Regions from separate parts of the Streptomyces albofaciens JCM 4342 genome, predicted to be linked through region 2. Evidence: riboswitches for the same ligand, from Rfam matches in the RefSeq annotation. Region 2 holds a riboswitch; the other holds the start of a gene.

Region 1 (4,204 bases), on a different contig from region 2:
CGCACGGTGAGTTCATCGAGGTGCACGAGCCGCTCAACCAGGAGCAGCTGCACACCCTCACCCAGCACGAGCAGCCCAAGCCGTTCGAGATCGGCCCGGAGGTCGACGAGAACGGTGTCGAGCGGAAGGTCAAGCGGTCGACGAAGCTGCGCGCCAAGCTCTCGAAGGGCTACTACGGCGAGGGCAACGTCATCCCGAAGCCGACCCCGGAGGAGTACAAGGAGATCACCAGCGGCCACGGCCACCACTGATCCCCGCCGTGTGACGCACGGCAGTACCACCGCGTAAGTACGCCACCCAGAGGGCCCCGTTCGAGGACTGGACGGGGCCCTTCGGCATGCCCGCGTGCCGGATAGGGTTTTGCGCACCAGCAGGACACGAATCCAGGAGTGTGGACCATGAACGTTGCGACCCCGAACGGCGGCGACAGCGTGGCGGCCCACACCTGGCCGGCCGTCCTCGACGCCCTCCTCCAGGGCCGCGACCTCAGCGCCGACGACACCGCGTGGGCGATGGACCGGATCATGCGCGGCGAGGCCACCGACGCGCAGATCGCCGGGTTCGCGGTGGCGCTGCGCGCCAAGGGCGAGACCGTCGCCGAGATCTCCGGCCTGGTCCGGACGATGTACGCGCACGCCAACCTCATCGAGGTGCCGGGTCCCAGCGTGGACATCGTCGGCACCGGCGGCGACGGCGCGAAGACCGTCAACATCTCCACCATGTCCTCGATCGTGGTGGCCGGCGCCGGCGCGAAGGTCGTCAAGCACGGCAACCGCGCCGCCTCGTCGGCCAGCGGCGCGTCCGACGTGCTGGAGAAGCTGGGCGTGAACCTCGACCTGACGCCGCGCCGGGTCGTCGAGGTGGCCGAGGAGGCCGGCATCACCTTCTGCTTCGCGGTGAAGTTCCACCCCTCGCTGCGGCACGTCGCCGCCGCACGGCGCGAGCTGGGCATCCGTACGACCTTCAACGTGCTGGGCCCGCTGACCAACCCGGCGAAGGTCCGCGCGCAGGCCACCGGCGTCGCCGACGCGCGGATGGCGCCGATCCTGGCCGGGGTGCTGGCCGAGCGCGGCTCCTCCGCGCTGGTCTTCCGGGGCGACGACGGGCTGGACGAGCTGACGACGACCGCCACCTCCAAGGTGTGGGTGGTGCGCGACGGCGCCGTACGGGAGGAGACCTTCGACCCGCGGGACGTGGGGATCGGCCTGGTGCCCGTGGAGGCGCTGCGCGGCGCCGACGCCTCGTACAACGCGGACGTGGCGCGCCGCCTGCTGGGCGGCGAGGAGGGGCCGGTGCGCGACGCGGTGCTGCTGAACTCGGCGGCGGCGCTGGTGGCGCTGGCGCCGACCGGGGCGCCGCTGGCCGAACAGATCGCGGCGGGCATCGAGCGGGCCGCCGAGGCCATCGACTCCGGCGCGGCCCGCCGGGCTCTGGAGCGGTGGGTGGCGGCCAGCAACGCCTGAGAAGCGTCTGAGACGGCGCTGAAGTGACGCGGGGCCCGGTCCGGGATGCGGACCGGGCCTTGCGCGCGTCCGATCGTGTGGCATGATGCTGCGCAGGTCACGAGTGACAGCGACTACGGCCCCGGCCCGCTGTCCGGCAACCCTCCGTCCGTGGCGGGGTGCCCCGGGTGATGACCAGGCCGCAGGCAGCGAGGTCTGCGGCAAGCGCGGATCCCTCGTGCCAGGGATCCTGGTCCTTGAGGGAGATCTCTCATGATGCAGCGAATGCGTTAGGGCCGTCCGGCCCGTTCCCGCACCCCCTTTTTCTTTCTCCACTGCCGGTGGGCCCCGCTTCTGCGTGCGTGCCCCGCAGTGAATTCGCCATGCCTTTACGGGAGTTCGCCATGCCTGTTTCCGCTGCCGCCACCGATGCCGCCGTCTGCGCCCCGCTGCCCGTGCTGGGGCGCGACGTCCTGGTCCCGCTCGTCACCGGCGGCGAGGTCGAGTACGCGGCGCTGGACATCGCCGCCAGCGCCCCGGCGTTGCAGCGGGTCTGGGACGACGTGGCCGCGTACGCCCCGTACTACGGCAGCGTGCACCGCGGCGCGGGCTACCTCTCGCAGCTGTCCACCGACCTGTTCGAGAACAGCCGGGCGGAGGTGGCCCGCTTCCTCGGGGCGCGGGAGGGGGACCAGGTGGTCTTCACCCGCTCCACCACCGACTCGCTCAACCTGCTGGCCGCGGCGCTGCCCGCGCGGACCCGGGTGTTCGTCTTCGAGACCGAGCACCACGCCTCGCTGCTGCCCTGGGAGCAGCGCGCGGACGTCGAGGTGACGTACCTGGACGCGCCGCGTACGCCGGGGCAGGCGGTGGACACGCTGGAGCGGGCGCTCGCGGAGCGCGAGCCGTACGCGAACGCCCTGGTGTGCGTGACGGGTGCGTCCAATGTGACCGGTGAGCTGTGGCCGGTACGGGAGCTGGCCGCAGCGGCGCACGCGCACGGCGCGCGGATCGTGCTGGACGCCGCCCAGCTCGCCCCGCACCACCCGGTCGACATCGCGGAACTGGACGTGGACTGGGTCGCCTTCTCCGGCCACAAGCTGTACGCGCCGTTCGGCGCCGGTGTGCTGGCCGGGCGCGCGGACTGGCTCCAGGAGGCGGAGCCGTACCTCGCGGGCGGCGGCGCCAGCCGTACGGTCGCCCGCCGGGGCGACGGCGGGGTGGACGTCGAGTGGCACACCACCGCCGCCCGCCACGAGGCCGGCTCGCCCAACGTCATCGGCGCCTACGCCGTCGCCGCCGCCTGCAAGGCCCTCACCGAGGCGGGCTTCGAGAACCTGGTCGCCCGGGAGCAGCACCTGGTCGAGCGGGTGCGGGCGGGCCTCGCCGAGGTGCCCGAGGTGACCGTGCTGTCGCTGTTCGGGGACGACGCGCCGCGGGTGGGGGTGCTCTCCTTCGTGGTCCGGGGCTGGAACAGCTCGCACTTCGCGGCGGCCCTCTCGGCGGAGTACGGGATCGGCGTGCGCGACGGGCTGTTCTGCGCGCACCCGCTCGTACGGACCCTGCTGGGCGCGCAGTCGCAGGCGCCCGGCGAGTGCGGTGCGCCGGAGGGCGCGCCGGAGGAGAAGAGCCTGAACGCCATCCGGGTGAGCTTCGGCGTCGGTACGCCCGACGAGCACGTGGACCGCTTCGTACGGGCGGTCAAGGAGCTGGTCAGGGACGGTGCGCGGTGGAGCTACCGCACCGAGGACGGGCGCTGCGTGCCGGACACCGCGGCGGCGGCGTAAACAGACCACCTCGCCGCGGCGCTCCGCTGTCCGGGCGCCGCGACGCGGGTGACGCCGGCGCGGGCGGGCACAGCCGCCCGCGCCGGTCAGGCGTCCAGGCCGATGGCGAAGGCCGCTTCCAGGTCGTGCTGGGAGTACGTACGGAAGGCGATGTGCGTCTCGGTGGAGGCGACGCCCGGGATCTTGCTGATCCGGCCGGGGATGACATCCGCCAGCTCGTCGTGCTGGGCGACCCGCACCATCGCGATCAGGTCGTGCGCACCGGTGACCGAGTAGACCTCGCTGACGCCCTCCAGCGCGGCGATCTTCTCCGCGATCTCCGGGATGCGGTCCACGCTGGTCTTGATGAGCACGATCGAAGTGATCACGGCTGGCTCTCTCCCTCGGTCGCCTGCTGCTTCGCCGTTCCGGCGGACCCCACACTACCCGTGGCCGCGGCGGCGCCCCGCGGCGGACGGGGGGCCGGCCGGTAGCGCACCCAGGCGTAGAGGAAGCCCACCGCGAAGCCCACGACATGGGCCAGGTAGGCCACGCCCGGGGTGCTGGGGTCGCGCTGCGCGGCGAGCCACTGGAGGAGGAACCAGAAGAGCAGCACGATCCAGGCGGGGAAGCGCAGCGGCAGGAAGAGGAGGAACGGGTAGAGACTGGTGACGCGGGCCTTGGGGAACAGGTACAGGAAGGCCCCCAGCACCCCGGAGATCGCCCCCGAGGCGCCGACCAGGGTCTGGCCGGACGCGGCGTGCGCGGCCGCGTAGCCCATCAGGGCCAGGTAGCCGGTGACGAGGTAGAAGAGGGTGAACGGCAGGCGGCCCATGCGGCTCTCGGCCATGCCGCCGAAGACGTACAGGAACAGCACGTTGCCCAGCAGGTGCAGCCAGCTGCCGTGGATGAACAGGGCGGTCAGCGGGGTGAGCAGCGCGCGCGGCGAGCCGCTCCACAGGTCGCGCGGGATGACGCCCCACCGTTCGAAGTACA
Region 2 (4,204 bases):
CGGTGCCCTGAGCCATGCCTAACTCCCCTATTACTGGCCCTTGCACAGGACCGCACTCCGCGGACCCGGGTCAGACCTCACCCCCCGACAGGAGGGGGTGTGCGCCGGAACGCGTCGACCGCCGCTGAATGTATCTGTCCAACTGCCCAGCGCAACAGGTCAATCGGACGAGAATTCTGCTCGCGAACAATCGCAAAAATGCGGTTATAAGCCCTTACTCCCGGGCAAGTCGGGCCGGGCAAAGCTCACCAATGGGACGAACCACGTCCGCACTTCGCCCGCAACTTGCCGGGGTCTCAGATGCGTTCGGCACGGGCTCGACGAGGGGTCACCCCAACTGTATCGCCTTTAACAACACGGAATCGCCCCGTCCGCTTCGCGGTGGACGGGGCGATTCCGGCCGTCGGCCCCCGAAAGGGCCGGAAACGATCCTTACGATTTCCCGGCGCTGTTCCCGGTGCTCTGCCCGGCGCTCAGCAGCCGCCGGCCACCGCCGGGATGATCGAGACGCCCGCGCCGTCCGGCGTCGGGGTCTCCAGGCCCTGCTCGAAGCGCACGTCGTCGTCGTTGACGTAGACGTTCACGAAGCGGCGCAGCTTGCCGGTGTCGTCCAGGACGCGTGCCGCGATGCCGGCGTGGTTCTTCTCCAGGTTCTGGATGACCTCGGAGAGGGTCGCCCCTTCGGCGGGCACCTCGGCCCGGCCGCCGGTGTAGGTGCGCAGGATGGTCGGGATGCGGACGTTGACGCTCATGGTGTTCTGCCTTCCAGGTCGCGGGAGGAGTGGGCGGAGGGACGGGCGGACCGGGGTCCGGCGGTCAGCCCGCCAGGCCGGCCGCGCGGAACGCGTCCAGGCTCGGCCGGATGGTGGCCGTGGGCCCGGTGGTCGGCGCGACCGCGTCCAGCGTCTTGAGCCCGTCGCCGGTGTTCAGCACGACGGTGGTCAGCGCCGGGTCGAGCAGGCCGTTCTCGATCAGCTTCTTGGTGACGCCCACGGTCACACCGCCGGCGGTCTCCGCGAAGATGCCCTCCGTACGGGCCAGCAGCTTGATCGCGTCCACCACCTGCGCGTCGTTGACGTCCTCGACCGCGCCGCCCGTACGCCGGGCGATGTCGAGCACGTACGGGCCGTCGGCCGGGTTGCCGATGGCCAGCGACTTGGCGATGGTGTCCGGCTTCTGCGGCCGTACGACGTCGTGACCGGCCTTGAAGGCGGTCGAGACCGGCGAGCAGCCCTCGGCCTGGGCACCGAAGATCTTGTACGGCCGGTCCTCGACCAGTCCGAGCGCGATCAGCTCCTTCAGACCCTTGTCGATCTTCGTGAGCTGGGAGCCCGACGCGATCGGGATGACGATCTGGTCCGGCAGCCGCCAGCCGAGCTGCTCGCAGATCTCGTACGCGAGGGTCTTGGAGCCCTCGCCGTAGTACGGGCGCAGATTGACGTTGACGAAACCCCAGCCCTCGCCGAGCGGGTCGCCGATCAGCTCGGAGCAGAAGCGGTTGACGTCGTCGTAGGTGCCCTCGATGCCGACCAGCTCGCCGCCGTAGACCGCGGCCATGACGACCTTGCCCGCCTCCAGGTCGTGCGGGATGAAGACGCAGGAGCGGAAGCCGGCGCGGGCCGCCGCGGCGCCCACCGCGCCGGCCAGGTTGCCGGTGGAGGAGCAGGACAGGGTGGTGAAGCCGAAGGCGCGGGCGGCCTCGACGGCGATGGCGACGACGCGGTCCTTGAAGGAGTGCGTCGGGTTGCCGGAGTCGTCCTTGACGTACAGGCCGCCGGTGACGCCCAGCTCACGGGCCAGGTTGTCGGCCTTGACGAGCTTGGTCAGGCCCGGGTTCAGGTTGGGCTTGTCCGCCACGTCGGCCGGGACGGGCAGCAGCGGCGCGTACCGCCAGATGCTGTTCGGGCCCGCCTCGATGCGCTGGCGCAGGCCCTCGGGGTCGCCGGCCGGCAGGTCGTACGCCACCTCCAGCGGACCGAAGCAGGCCGCGCAGGCGAAGATCGGGCCGAGGTCGAAGCGCTCGCCGCACTCGCGGCAGGACAGCGCGGCGGCGGGGCCCAGGGAAACAGTGGGGCGGGTGGTGCTTTCAGCAGACTGCACAGCCATGGAGGCGAGGCCCTTTCTCCTCATCTTCCTCGCGGCGCATCTCGCCACGAGACGGAATTGGCACCTTCCCTAGCCGGGAGCCTCGCGGGCCGCGTGCGATGCCGCGGCGACGGAGACCGGCTGGAGGGTTGCCGGGGCTTCAACGGGCCGTATCCCTCTGCCCCTCTGGATGAGCGGTATGGCGCTGGGCCGGAGCCCAGGCGTTTGTCGCGCCGACCCCGGCATGCCCGGGACGATCGCGTTGTTCAAGACTGTAGCCGAAGGGCCGGGCGGTCGAGACAGTCGTCCGCACCGCGAGATGGATCACACCGTGGTCCCGGGAACGAAGGAGACGCGCAGGTGCTGCAAGAGGTGGAGCGCTGGCTGGGCAGCCGGTCCTGGTCGGCCGCCGACCGCCCGCTCGACCGGCTGCTGGCCGCCAGGCGCGAGACGGGGCAGACGGTCTCCGTCGTGCTGCCGGCGCTCGACGAGGAGGCGACGGTCGGCGCGATCGTCGAGACGATCCGCACGGAACTGATGACACCGTCGGTGCCGCTCGTCGACGAGCTGGTGGTGCTGGACTCCGGGTCCACGGACGGCACGGCCAAGGTCGCGGCCGAGGCGGGCGCGCGGGTGGTCCACCGGGACGAGGTGCTGCCGCGGCTGCCCGCGCTGCCCGGCAAGGGCGAGGTGCTGTGGCGCTCCCTGCTGGCCACCCGCGGTGACATCGTCTGCTTCATCGACGCCGACCTGCGCGAGTTCTCCGCCACGTTCGTCTCCGGGATCGTCGGCCCGCTGCTGACCGACCCGGGCGTGCAGTTCGTCAAGGGCATGTACGACCGTCCGCTGGGCGAGGCGGCCGGACAGGGCGGCCGGGTCACCGAGCTGGTCGCCCGCCCGCTGCTGAACCTGCACTGGCCGCAGCTGGCCGGGTTCGTGCAGCCGCTGGGCGGGGAGTACGCGGCCCGCAGGTCCCTGCTGGAGCGGCTGCCGTTCCCGGTGGGGTACGGCGTGGAGCTGGGCCTGCTGGTCGACGCGCTGCACACGGCCGGGCTGGACGCGCTGGGCCAGGTGGACATCGGCGTACGCAAGCACCGCCACCAGGGCGGTCAGGCGCTCGGCCGGATGGCCGCGGCGATCTACCGCACCGCGCAGCTGCGGCTGGCGCGCGGCCATCTGGTGCGCCCGCGGCTGACCCAGTTCGAGCGCGGCGAGGCCGGTTTCGTACCGCGCACCTGGGACGTGGACACCGAGGAGCGGCCGCCGATGGCGGAGATCCCGGAGTACGCGGAGCGGCGCGCGGCCTGAGGCGGGGCCCCGCCCCGGAGGCGCGGCGCCGGGTCCCGCGTAAACCGTGACGTTCCCCCTCCGCTCCGCACGTTTGAGCGGATCGGCGGCGGGCTAGTCTCGCAGCATGGTCTCCGAGCGTTCTGGTGCCCAGGTTCTCGTCGCGTCCAACCGCGGCCCGGTGTCGTACACGAAGGGGGACGACGGCGCGCTCACCGCCAAACGGGGCGGTGGCGGGCTGGTCTCCGGCCTCTCCGCCATCGGGTCCGACGCCGGGGCGGTGTGGGTGTGCGCCGCCCTCGGGGACGGCGACCGCGAGGCGGCCCGGCGCAGCGGCGGCCACCTGGACACCGCCGACACGGGCGGCCAGCACGTACGCATGCTGGACATCCCCGCCGAGGTCTTCACCGACGCCTACAACGGCATCGCCAACTCGGTGCTCTGGTTCGTCCACCACATGCTCTACCAGACGCCCCTGGAGCCCTCCTTCGACGAGGCGTTCCGCGCGCAGTGGGCGTCGTACGAGGCGTACAACGCGGCCTTCGCGGACGCGCTCGCCGACGAGGCCGCGCCCGGCGCCGTGGTGCTGGTGCAGGACTACCACCTCACGCTGGTGCCGGGCCTGCTCCGGGCCCGCCGCCCCGACCTGCGCATCGGGCACTTCTCGCACACGCCGTGGGCGCCCGCCGACTACTTCCGCATGCTGCCGGACGACGTGGCCGAGGCGGTGCTGCGCGGGATGCTGGGCGGCGACCGGGCGGCGTTCCTGACCCGGCGCTGGGCCGAGGCGTTCGCGGACTGCTGCGCGGCGGTGCTGGGCGCCGGGGTGGCG

The links. A riboswitch is a leader RNA that binds a small molecule or an ion and turns the genes downstream of it on or off. The one in region 2 is predicted to bind S-adenosylmethionine.
Region 1: another riboswitch for S-adenosylmethionine. It lies ahead of CP973_RS10785 (aminotransferase class V-fold PLP-dependent enzyme); the one in region 2 lies ahead of thrC (threonine synthase).

The regions. Positions count from the first base shown of each region.
Region 1 is NZ_PDCM01000001.1:2,382,197-2,386,400, forward strand. It holds gene qcrB (cytochrome bc1 complex cytochrome b subunit) at 1-251, shown strand, start outside; gene trpD (anthranilate phosphoribosyltransferase) at 399-1,463, shown strand; SAM riboswitch class IV at 1,559-1,676, shown strand; gene CP973_RS10785 (aminotransferase class V-fold PLP-dependent enzyme) at 1,847-3,229, shown strand; gene CP973_RS10790 (Lrp/AsnC family transcriptional regulator) at 3,316-3,597, opposite strand; gene CP973_RS10795 (rhomboid family intramembrane serine protease) at 3,594-4,204, opposite strand, start outside.
Region 2 is NZ_PDCM01000002.1:3,780,111-3,784,314, forward strand. It holds gene CP973_RS36395 (cold-shock protein) at 1-16, opposite strand, end outside; gene CP973_RS36400 (MoaD/ThiS family protein) at 474-752, opposite strand; gene thrC (threonine synthase) at 817-2,106, opposite strand; SAM riboswitch class I at 2,124-2,282, opposite strand; gene CP973_RS36410 (glucosyl-3-phosphoglycerate synthase) at 2,446-3,393, shown strand; gene CP973_RS36415 (alpha,alpha-trehalose-phosphate synthase (UDP-forming)) at 3,500-4,204, shown strand, end outside.